2 regions of the Staphylococcus piscifermentans genome follow, and region 1 is predicted to be linked to the other one. Evidence: riboswitches for the same ligand, from Rfam matches in the RefSeq annotation. Region 1 holds a riboswitch; the other holds the start of a gene.
What was found. A riboswitch is a leader RNA that binds a small molecule or an ion and turns the genes downstream of it on or off. The one in region 1 is predicted to bind lysine.
Positions count from the first base shown of each region.

Region 2: another riboswitch for lysine. It lies ahead of CKV71_RS06185 (amino acid permease); the one in region 1 lies ahead of CKV71_RS07450 (aspartate kinase).

Region 1 is NZ_LT906447.1:1,580,845-1,587,127, forward strand. It holds gene CKV71_RS07445 (aspartate-semialdehyde dehydrogenase) at 1-916, opposite strand, end outside; gene CKV71_RS07450 (aspartate kinase) at 999-2,201, opposite strand; lysine riboswitch at 2,285-2,461, opposite strand; gene CKV71_RS07455 (ABC-F family ATP-binding cassette domain-containing protein) at 2,782-4,383, opposite strand; gene CKV71_RS07460 (CvfB family protein) at 4,565-5,473, shown strand; gene CKV71_RS07465 (helix-turn-helix domain-containing protein) at 5,551-6,075, shown strand; gene CKV71_RS07470 (IS3 family transposase) at 6,093-6,283, shown strand, end outside.
Region 2 is NZ_LT906447.1:1,335,300-1,341,582, forward strand. It holds gene thrS (threonine--tRNA ligase) at 1-1,904, shown strand, start outside; lysine riboswitch at 1,963-2,137, shown strand; gene CKV71_RS06185 (amino acid permease) at 2,230-3,717, shown strand; ribosomal protein L20 leader region at 3,782-3,921, shown strand; gene infC (translation initiation factor IF-3) at 3,944-4,471, shown strand; gene rpmI (50S ribosomal protein L35) at 4,502-4,702, shown strand; gene rplT (50S ribosomal protein L20) at 4,814-5,170, shown strand; gene CKV71_RS06205 (NUDIX domain-containing protein) at 5,313-5,924, shown strand; gene CKV71_RS06210 (hypothetical protein) at 5,940-6,283, shown strand, end outside.

The sequences.
Region 1 (6,283 bases):
TGTCTGAAGTTACCCAAATATGGAAAGTATTTTCTAAGGAATCATCTTTACGGATACGTCCGACAAAGACTTCATCTTTACCAGTAGAATTGATGGCTAATGGATATTCATTATTTTCAGGATTATCTACCAGTACCACACGGTCATCATTTGCAAATAAATCTTGAATTTCTTTAACAGTAGCAGGTTTATCAAGCGTAACGTCCATTTCAACACTATGGCTGTCTTGTACTGGAACACGTACACAAGTTGCTGTTACTTTTAAATCAGGCAAGTTTAAAATTTTACGCGTTTCATCAATCATTTTTTGTTCTTCTTTTGTATAACCATTTTCTAAGAAGACATCGATATGCGGAAGAACATTATTGGAGATTGGGTGAGGATAAGCTTTAGGCGCTTCTCCTTTTTCTCCATTTAATAAATCTTCGCGACCTGCAACCCCTGAACCTGAAACTGCTTGATATGTTGTATAGGCCACACGTTTCAATCCGAATTGATCTTCTAATGGTTTTAATGGAACTACAGATTGTATTGTTGAACAGTTCGGATTCGCAATGATACCGCGTGTAAATTTCGGTTCATTAACTTCAGGTACAACTAAGTCAATGTCCTCGTGCATTCTCCATTGACTAGAGTTATCAATTACAATTGCCCCTGCTTCTTCAAAAATAGGAGAGAAGTGTGCACTTGTACCTCCGCCCGCACTCATTAAGACATAGTCGAAATGTTCGCTGGCTGCTTCATCTGTTAATTCTTGCACAGTATAAGTTTTACCTTGAAACTCAATTTCAGTACCCGCTGATTTAGGTGATGAAAATAATACGAGTTCATCAAATGGAACATTTTTACGATCTACTGTCTCTAGCATTTTTCTTCCTACTAAACCTGTTGCACCTACAATTGCCAATTTTGTCATATTTTTTCACTCCATTTTATTATTTAAGACGGAAGAGAAATCCTTCCTCATGTTGTTCTAAGTTGCTGTGTAACGGATAACTTTATATATCAAACGCTTGATATAACTCTTCTACAGCACGTTCACCGTTTTTAGCATCAATCACGTAAGAAATGCTGATTTCTGATGTCGTGGTCTGATAAAAAGGAATACCTGCGTTAATGAGACTGATAAATGCTTTAGAAGCTACGCCTGACATATCTCTCATACCAGAACCGATTAAAGAAATTTTGACGTATTCATCATTTAAATTATAATCTAAAGCTTTGTAACTTTCTGATAATTTTTCTAAAATCCCTTTAATTTGGGTAAGATCAGTATCTTTAATTGAAAAAGAAAGCTGTAAGCCGTCTAGATTAACGATTTGAGAAATCATATCTACATTAACTTGTCCTTCTTCTAATTCAGTAAATAATGCTGTCAGTAATTGATTATCAGAAAGGGGATAGCTGATAGTTACATGCATCATGTGTGTATCTAACGCTACTCCTGTAACTGCTTTCTTCTCTAAAATTTCTGTTTGTGACATAATCCATGTTCCTTTCACGTTTGATAATGTTCTGCCTAAATATAATGGGATATTATAATTATTTGCTAACTCGACACTGCGCGTTTCCAATACACCTGCACCTAGTGCACTCATTTCCATCATCTCTTCATAAGAGACTATACTTAAGCGCTTTGCATCTTTATATACTCTAGGATCGGTGGCATAAACGCCGTCGACATCTGTATAGATTTCACAAGGTGTCTGGTTAGCTGCTGCAAGTGCAACTGCAGTAGTATCTGAACCGCCGCGACCTAATGTCGTCAGTTCAAATTCCTCATTGATTCCTTGGAAACCAGCTACTACTAAAACATCATTGGTTTCAAAGGCTTTGTCGAAAGTTTCTGGATTAATTTCAGCAATTCTACTTTTCAAATGATGTCCTACTGTTTTAATGCCGGCTTGATAACCTGTCATTGCTTTCGCATTCACTCCGATATCATTTAATATCATCGACAGGTAGGAGACCGTTTGCTGCTCGCCCGTTGTAAGCAAAAGGGCAAGTTCTTGCTGTTTAGGTTCAGCTGTCAAAGCAGCAACATTTTCCATGAGTTGATCAGTGGTTTTCCCCATTGCACTGACAACTACAATTAATTGTTCGTCATTTTCTATTCTATCTTTCAGCATTTCAGCAATATTTTTAATTTTCGTAAAATCACTGACCGACGAACCGCCGAACTTTAAAACACTTCTCTTCATTTTTAATATCCTCCTCGATAATAGGGGAGAATCACATATATAAAAAAGCAAGTCCGGAATGCGAACTTGCTCGTAGATTTATATACAAGTGATGCACTCCATTATTTGGTAATAATGACAGACTGTTAGCTCTTAACCTGAAAGTCCAGCGATTATAACTTGCCTTTATAATCACTTCGGCATCTCACCCTTTCTTTGCCGACTGTAAGCAGACAGTTAGTACAACAAATACTCTTGATTGATGCGCCTCATCAAAATATTTATTTAATTAGTATGACTCACATTATACATAGTTCAAATTGAGAAGTAAACCAAAAAAATAAGATTTTTAAAAATTTACTGAAAAAAACCTCTATTCTGAAATCCATTTACTCAATTAGTGTAATTTCTATAATAGTACGGCGTTATCCAATTTGCATTCATCATTACCTTGCTAGAAACATTATAACCTAAAATGCTTAATTAAAACATAGAAAAAAGCTTGAAACAAGCGCATTTTCTATTCAGATAGCTACTGCCAATACAGAAATTACGGACTGAGGCAGATTAATGCCCCAGTCCGTAATATAATAGTATATATTTAGCTTAAAACGCCTGTTTCTTTGAGATATTCTTCATAACTGATTTCTTTAGATACAGCACCTTGAGGATTTAAATCAATAACACGATTAGCAATAGTGTTAATAAATTCAAAGTCATGAGAAGTGAAAATGATAGAACCTTTAAATGATTTCAATCCATCATTCACTGCTGTAATACTTTCTAAATCTAAGTGGTTAGTAGGTTCATCCATTAAAAGTACATTAGCGCTTGATAACATCATCTTACTTAACATACAACGTACTTTTTCGCCACCAGATAAGACACTGGCTTTTTTCTTAACTTCTTCGCCGCTGAATAACATACGGCCTAAGAAACCACGCAAGAATGTTTCAGTTTGTTCATCTTCAGGTGCGTATTGGCGTAACCAATCTACTAAGGTCATGTCTACACCATCAAAGTATTCTGAATTGTCTTTAGGGAAGTAGGTTTGTGAAGTTGTAACGCCCCATTTGACGCTACCTTCATCTGGTTCCATTTCACCCGCTAAGATTTTCAATAAAGTAGTTTTAGCAATTTCACTGTCGCCGACTAATACCGCTTTATCATTTGGATCCATTGTAAATGAAATGTTATCTAATACTTTTTCACCATCGATTGTTTTAGAAAGATTTTCTACGAATAATAAGTCATTACCGATTTCACGTTCTGGCGTAAATTTAACAAATGGATATCTGCGTGAAGAAGGTTGAATATCATCTAATTCAATTTTTTCTAATTGTTTTTTACGGCTTGTTGCTTGTTTGGATTTAGAAGCATTCGCAGAAAAGCGTGCCACGAAATCTTGCAACTCTTTAATTTTTTCTTCTTTTTTCTTATTTTGTTCTTGAGCCATTTTTTGAGCTAATTGACTTGATTGATACCAGAAATCGTAATTTCCTACGTAAACTTGTATTTTACCAAAGTCTAAATCTGCGATATGTGTGCAGACATTATTTAAGAAGTGTCGGTCATGAGAAACTACAATCACGGTATTTTCAAAATTGATTAAAAAATCTTCTAACCAATTGATGGCAGGAATATCTAAACCGTTCGTAGGCTCATCGAGTAATAGTACATCAGGATCGCCGAATAGGCTTTGTGCTAACAACACTTTGATTTTTTGATTATTTTCAAGTTCAGACATTTTTTTATCTTGCAATTCTGCAGGAATACCTAAACCAGAAAGTAGGGTAGCAGCGTCCGCTTCAGCGTTCCACCCGTTCATTTCAGCAAATTCACCTTCAAGTTCTGCTGCACGAATTCCATCTTCATCGCTGAAGTCCGGCTTCATATAAATTTTGTCTTTCTCTTTCATGACTTCAAATAAACGCTCATGACCTTTTATTACTACATCTAGCACTCGCTCATCTTCATAAGCAAAGTGATCTTGTTTTAATATTGCTAAGCGTTCATTTTTCCCCATAGAAACATGACCAGTTTGTGAATCTAACTCGCCTGATAATATTTTTAAAAATGTAGATTTGCCGGCACCATTAGCACCAATTAATCCATAGCAATTGCCTTCTGTAAATTTGATATTTACGTCTTCAAATAATTTGCGATCGCCAAATCGCAAACTCACATCCGTAACTTGTAACATGAATTTCCTCCATAAATTGATATTTCTAACGCATGAATTATACCATAGATAAGCGATTCTTTCGACGGGATAAGTTTTTTGACGTGTTTCTTCATTAAAAAGAGTTGTTTTGAATGAAACTGTAAATTCAATACTCGAACGTGTTATAATGTTTCTAATACTGAAAGACAAAGGAGTAAATATGGCTTTAAGAGAAAATGATATTATTGGATCAATTGAATTCTTGAAAGTATTAGGGTTAAATGGTTCAACTTACGAATTAGAAGGTCCTAATGGCGAAAAAGTAAAATTAAACCAATCAGAAGTCAATGAAGATGATGATTTAGAAGTGGGAGAGGAATATAGTTTCTTCATTTATCCAAACCGCTCAGGCGAATTATTTGCGACTCAAAATATGCCTGATATTACAACAAGCAAATATGATTACGTAAAAGTATTGAAAACTGATAGAGACGGCGCAAAAGTCGATGCCGGTTTACCAAGAGAAGTATTGATTCCTTGGGAAGATCTTCCGAAGATAAAATCACTCTGGCCTCAAAATGGTGATTATGTCTTAGCCACTTTACGTATTGATAGTGAAAAACAAATGTTTGCGCGTTTAGCCACTGAAACAATTGTCAGCCAAATGTATACTCCAGTAAACAATGATGAACTGCAAAATAAGATGATAGAAGCAAGACCTTACCGTGTATTGAAAGTAGGAAGCTTCTTATTATCTAAAGACGGCTATAAAATTTTTGTCCATGAGAGTGAACGTAAATCTGAACCAAGATTAGGGGAACTCGTTGAAATCCGCGTAATTGGTCATAATGAAAAAGGGGAATTGAATGGTTCCTTCTTACCATTTGCACATGAACGTTTAGACGAAGATGGACAAGTCGTGTTTGATTTACTTGTAGAATATGACGGTGAACTTCCATTTTGGGATAAATCCAGTCCAGAAGCTATTAAAGAAGTCTTTAATATGAGTAAAGGGGCATTCAAGCGTGCTATCGGACATCTCTACAAAAGAAAAATCATCGATATTGAAACTGGAAAAATACGTTTAACTAAAAAAGGAGAAGCACTCGCTACTTCTGAAAATGAATAACTGTTAAAGAGCTGGGACCAAATGTACTGCACCCCTAAAGTTGAACCTGAAAAATTCAACTTTAGGGGTGTTTATTTATGAATAAAAAATATAATTTAGAATTCAAGCTTCAATTGATAAAAGAATATAAAACAGGTCCTCTAGGCTATGAATTATTATCAAAAAAATATAATATTCATGATTCTTATATTAGGACTTGGATTTATCAGTATGATACCTTCGGTATAAAAGGATTGACTGCCGGTATGAAAAAAAGAAAATATTCCCAAGAAGAGAAAGTTGAAATACTAGAATATAGATTAAAACATCAATTATCATACAAAGAGACTGCCAAAAAATTTAATATTGTCAATCCGAATATTATTGCGCAATGGCAGAAGAAACTTAATGAATATGGTATTCTTGGCTTAAAGCCAAAACCGAAAGGTCGTGTACCTAAAACGATGAAAAAGAAGAATACCGAAACCAATAACCAACCGTTAAATGAAACTGAAAGAGAAGAGTTGGAGAGATTACGTCATGAAAATAAATTGCTTGAAATCCAAATTGAACTTGAAAAAAAGTTACAATCCTTAGCTCGCAAAAATCAAACAAGGAAATAGTTTCAGCTATTATTGAGTTGAGGAAAGAAAAGGATTATCAGCTGAATCACGTTTTAGAAGTCGCTAATATCGCTAAAAGTGTCTATCATTATTGGAAGTATAATTTAGGTATGAAAGAAGAGAAAGATGCTCCGTTGATTAAATTGATTAAACAAATCATTGAAAAGCATAATAACCGAGTAGGTTATCGCAGAATTACCCTGGAACT
Region 2 (6,283 bases), 250 kb from region 1:
CAGAGTTTGATAAAGGTATTACTACTGAGGAAATTGCTCAGTCTATCAGCCCAGGACTTCGTAAAAAAGCAGTGGCTGGTAAATTCAACGACAAAATGGTGGATTTGACTCGTCCATTAGAAGAAGATGGATCAATTGAAATTGTAACTCCAGGAAGTGACGAAGCTTTAGAAGTTTTACGTCATTCTACTGCCCACTTAATGGCACAAGCATTAAAACGTTTGTATGGAGATGTGAAATTCGGAGTAGGACCAGTAATTGACGGAGGCTTCTATTATGATTTCGATACAGATGTCAAAATCTCTTCAGATGATTTTCCTGAAATTGAAAAAACAATGAAACAAATTGTGAATGAAAATTATAAAATTGAACGTAAAGTAGTGAGTCGTGAAGAAGCAAAAGAATTCTTTAAAGACGATCCTTATAAATTGGAATTAATAGATGCAATTCCAGAAGACGAATCAGTAACATTATACACACAAGGCGAATTTACTGATTTATGCCGCGGGGTCCATGTTCCATCTACTTCTAAAATTAAAGAATTCAAATTATTATCAACTGCAGGTGCTTACTGGAGAGGCGACAGCAACAATAAAATGCTACAACGTATTTATGGTACTGCTTTCTTCGATAAAAAAGATTTAAAAGCACACTTGAAAATGTTGGAAGAACGTAAAGAACGCGATCATCGTAAAATCGGTAAAGAATTAGACTTGTTTATGAATAGTCAACTTGTAGGTGCAGGGTTGCCATTATGGTTGCCGAATGGTGCCACAATCCGTCGTGAAATCGAACGCTATATTGTAGATAAAGAAGTGGCATTAGGTTACGACCATGTATATACTCCAGTATTGGCTAATGTTGACCTTTATAGAACTTCTGGACACTGGGAACATTATCAAGACGACATGTTCCCGCCAATGAAATTGGATGAAACAGAAGAAATGGTCTTGAGACCAATGAACTGTCCACATCACATGATGATTTATAAAAATAAACCACATTCATACAGAGAATTACCAATCCGAATTGCAGAATTAGGTACAATGCATCGTTATGAAGCCAGTGGTGCTGTATCAGGCTTACAACGTGTGCGCGGTATGACTTTAAATGACTCTCATATCTTTGTGAGACCTGATCAAATCAAAGAAGAATTCAAGCGAGTTGTTGAATTAATTCTTGATGTATATGAAGACTTCGGATTTAAAAATTACAGCTTCCGATTAAGCTATCGTGATCCTGAAGACAAAGCAAAATACTTTGACGATGACGAAATGTGGGAAAAAGCAGAAGCGATGTTGAAAGAAGCGGTCGATGAAATGGGCTTGCCATATGAAGAAGCGATTGGTGAAGCGGCATTCTATGGCCCTAAATTGGATGTCCAAGTTAAAACAGCAATGGGTAAAGAAGAAACATTATCAACAGCGCAACTTGATTTCTTATTGCCTGAAAGATTTGAACTTGCTTATATCGGTAAAGATGGTGAAGAACATCGTCCTGTAGTCATTCACCGTGGTGTGGTTTCAACAATGGAACGTTTTGTTGCCTTCTTAACTGAAGAAACAAAAGGGGCATTCCCAACTTGGTTAGCACCAAAACAAGTTGAAATTATTCCGGTAAACGTTGATTTACATTACGACTATGCAAGACAAATTCAAGATGAATTGAAATCTCAAGGCGTACGTGTGGAAATCGATGATCGTAATGAAAAAATGGGATATAAAATTCGTGAAGCACAAATGCATAAAATTCCTTATCAACTTGTAATTGGTGATAAAGAGATTGAAAATAATGAAGTAAACGTTAGAAAATACGGTTCTAAAGATCAAGAAACTGTAGAAAAAGATGAATTTATTTGGAATTTAGTTGATGAAATTCGTTTAAAAAAACAAAGACAACAATAAGACCTTGAAATAACTGAGGTATTAAGGTATATTACAATGTAGTTGAATAAATATTAAAAAAAGTGTTAGAGGTTGCATCTTTGATGAGTAACTTATCAGAAGCTGTGTGGAGCGTAGGTTGAATGAGTCAAAGGCAAAGATGCCGAAATATATAATAACCATAACTATTGTATATTGGGACAGTTTTCGAATAGAAACTGGACTGTCACAAAATGTGATGTGCTACCGTATATTTATAAAGTCAAACAATGGTTGCATATCTAGGAATTGCAATCATTGTTTTTTTATTTTTTGCAAGCCTCTAATCCTAGGAAAGGAAACGTTTATGGAAAATAAAACTAGTCAAGATGCAGGCATTCAAAGAGGCCTGAAAGATCGCCATATTTCCATGATTGCGATTGGCGGATGTATCGGAACAGGTTTATTTATGACATCTGGCGGTGCAATTCATGATGCAGGGCCGTTAGGGGCTTTACTTGCATACTCAATTATTGGCATCATGGTATTCTTCTTAATGACATCACTTGGAGAAATGGCCACTTATTTGCCGGTTTCAGGTTCGTTCAGTACTTATGCGACACGCTTTGTCGATCCATCGCTTGGATTTGCATTAGGATGGAATTACTGGTTTAACTGGGTCATCACTGTAGCGGCAGACGTTACAATTGCTGCACAAGTGATTCAGTATTGGGAACCAATGAAAATAATGCCGGCTTGGGGCTGGAGCGTACTATTTATTATCATTATTTTTGCTTTGAACTCGTTATCAGTTAGAGTTTACGGTGAAAGTGAGTATTGGTTTGCGCTTATTAAAGTGGTAACTGTTATTATCTTTATCATTATCGGCTTGTTAACTATTTTCGGTATTATGGGCGGTAAATTTATCGGATTTGAAGTCTTTACATCTGGTGATGGCCCAATTCTTGGAGGTAGTTTAGGTGGAAGCTTATTATCTATATTAGGTGTATTCTTAATTGCTGGATTCTCGTTCCAAGGTACTGAATTAATCGGTATTACTGCAGGAGAGTCTGAGAACCCTGAAAGAGCCGTACCGAAAGCGATTAAACAAGTGTTTTGGAGAATTTTGTTATTCTATATCTTAGCTATTTTCATTATTGGTATGTTAATTCCATACTCAAGCTCAGCACTTATGGGTGGTGGAGATAGCATTGCTACTTCACCATTTACATTAGTTTTCAAAAATGCAGGATTGGCATTTGCAGCATCATTTATGAATGCCGTTATCTTAACATCCGTATTATCGGCTGGTAACTCAGGAATGTATGCTTCTACAAGAATGTTATATTCAATGAGTAAAGACAAACTTGCATCGAAAGCCTTCGGTAAAACGTCTAATAGCGGGGTGCCTTATATCTCACTATTCGCTACAGGACTTGTAGTAGTACTTATTTTCCTAGTGCAAAAATTAAGTGGAGATGCCTATGAATATATTGTAGCAGCAAGTGGTATGACAGGCTTTATCGCATGGGTCGGAATTGCAGTAAGTCATTATCGTTTCCGTCGTGCATTTAATGTACAGCAGCACAGTAAATACGAATTGAAATACAAAGCAAAATGGTTCCCATTCGGTCCGATTTTTGCAGGCATATTATGTGTTATCGTAATCATTGGACAAGATGTTGATTTCATTAAAACAGGTGATTTTGATCCAAATAGATTCATTATCACTTATATGGGAATTCCTGTATTCTTAGCATTCTTTATTTATCACAAACTAAGATATAAAACTAAAAAAATCCCATTAAAAGATGTGGATTTACGTCAAGATGTGGATATGAGCCAATTCAAATAAAAAATAAAATAATGATTGACTTTGAGTAATAGAGTTGATATGATTATATACGTTGAATACGAAACGAACCAAGTAGAAGCTTCCCGCTTCTCACCTGTAGCGACGCATTGAAGCTGTTGGCAGGTCCAATACAACGTGATAATCTTATCATGTTGAGTAATGGAAAAAGAGCGGGCACTTCTGTGTCCGCTCTTTTTACTTGGGATATTTCGTAAATATAACGGAGGTGTTAACCATAGCAAAGGATCAAACGCAAGTTAACGAAAGAATTCGCGCAAGAGAAATTCGTGTCATTGGTCAAGACGGTGAACAAATCGGTGTAAAACAAAAACGTGAAGCATTAGAAATGGCTGAACGTGTAGGTTTAGATTTAGTAGTTGTCGCGCCAAATGCTAAACCTCCTGTTGCTCGTATTATGGATTACGGCAAATATAAATTCGAGCAACAGAAAAAAGAAAAAGAAATGAAAAAGAAACAGAAAGTTATCAATGTTAAAGAAATTCGTTTAAGCCCAACAATTGAGGAACATGATTTCCAAACTAAGTTGAAAAATGGACGTAAATTCTTGAGCAAAGGTGATAAATGTAAAGTTTCAATTCGTTTCCGTGGACGCGCCATTACACATAAGGAAATTGGTCAACGTGTATTAGAAAAATTTGCTGACGAATGCAAAGATATCGCTACAGTTGAGCAACGCCCTAAAATGGAAGGTCGTCAAATGTTTATCATGCTTGCACCAACAGCAGAAAAATAACTTTTTAAAATTTATAGGAGGAATTTCATTATGCCTAAAATGAAAACACACCGCGGAGCAGCTAAACGTGTTAAAAGAACTGCTTCAGGTAAATTAAAACGTTCAAGAGCTTTCACATCTCACTTATTCGCTAACAAAAGCACTAAACAAAAACGTAAATTACGTAAAGCTAGCTTAGTATCTAAAAGTGATATGAAACGCGTAAAACAATTATTAGCTTACAAAAAATAATTGATCGTATAGATAACAAAATCAGTGAACAACAGCTTTGAATCAAAGGTTGCCATCACTCAAAACGACTAAAATATAAGTGTTATAAACATAACCAAGGAGGAATTTAATATGCCACGTGTTAAAGGTGGAACAGTAACAAGAGCACGTCGTAAAAAAGTAATCAAATTAGCAAAAGGTTACTTCGGCGCTAAACGTACTTTATATAAAACAGCAAAACAACAAGTAATGAAATCAGGTCAATACGCATTCCGTGACCGCCGTCAAAGAAAACGTGATTTCCGTAAATTATGGATTACTCGTATCAATGCAGCAGCTCGTAACCACGGTATGAGCTACTCTAAATTGATGAACGGCTTAAAACAAGCTGACATCGATATCAACCGTAAAATGCTTTCTGAAATTGCTATTTCAGATGACAAAGCTTTCGGTGAATTAGTAGAAAAAGCAAAAGCTGCTTTAAAATAAGCTTATTTTAAAATACTCAATCATTGATAGAAATTCGATGATTGAGTATTTTTTATATGATAATAGAGTTCATCTTTACGGGTTTTTGAAATTTTTGATAAAATACAAACAAGTACATAACAAAAACTTAAAGGAGATTAAGATGTCTAAATTCGATGAAAAAATTATAGTAGTACCTAGAGAAGTTGTTTTTAATAATGAGAAGAATGCTTTTAATGGATTCTTACCTAAAAATGATCCGATGGGTGAAAAAATCTTTGATACGTTAGATCAATATGAAGTTAAACGACGTGGAGATATGGAAGAAGATCCAAATTATAAACAGTTGATTTCCTACTGCCTATTAGAAAACGAAAAAGGTGAAACTTTAGTATATGAGCGACTTTCTGGCGGTGGCGAAGAACGTTTGCATGGTCAATCATCAATTGGCGTCGGCGGACATATGAATGATGTCATGGATGCTCAAAATGTTAATGAAGTATTGCGCGTCAATGCTCAAAGAGAATTAGAAGAAGAAATCGGGTTAAGTCCGAGCAAAACTCAAAACATGGAATACCTTGGATTTATTAACGATGATACTAACGAAGTAGGAGAAGTACATTTAGGTATTGTGTTCAAAATAAGAGTGGATACTCAAAATGTAGAAGTAAAAGAGACAGATACACTTAAAATTAACTGGATGCACCAAGGACGTATTGAAAATTACGATGACTTTGAAACGTGGAGTGCTTTAATACTGAAAGCATTTAATTAAAAGTAGGTGTAATAAATGTCAGATATCATTCCGTTTCCGCAAAACAAAGAAAAATTAATAAAAGATATTAAAACACATTTTGAACAAGAAAAATATGAACCAATGTATGATACTTTCATGAAATATGAAAAGGAATTTGAATTAACAACTGAACTTGCATTATTAAAATGTGAAATGCTGTTGCGAATGGAACAATATTTGGAGCTGAGAGAAGAAGCAATTGTGCTATTAAAACAAGGCTTTGACGCTTACAATCAATTGATGGTTTATTATATAACAAGTTTACATGGTTTAGGACAGTATTATGAGTGCATAGAAGTATTTAATCAGATTATTGAACAAGTTGAAGATCATAATAT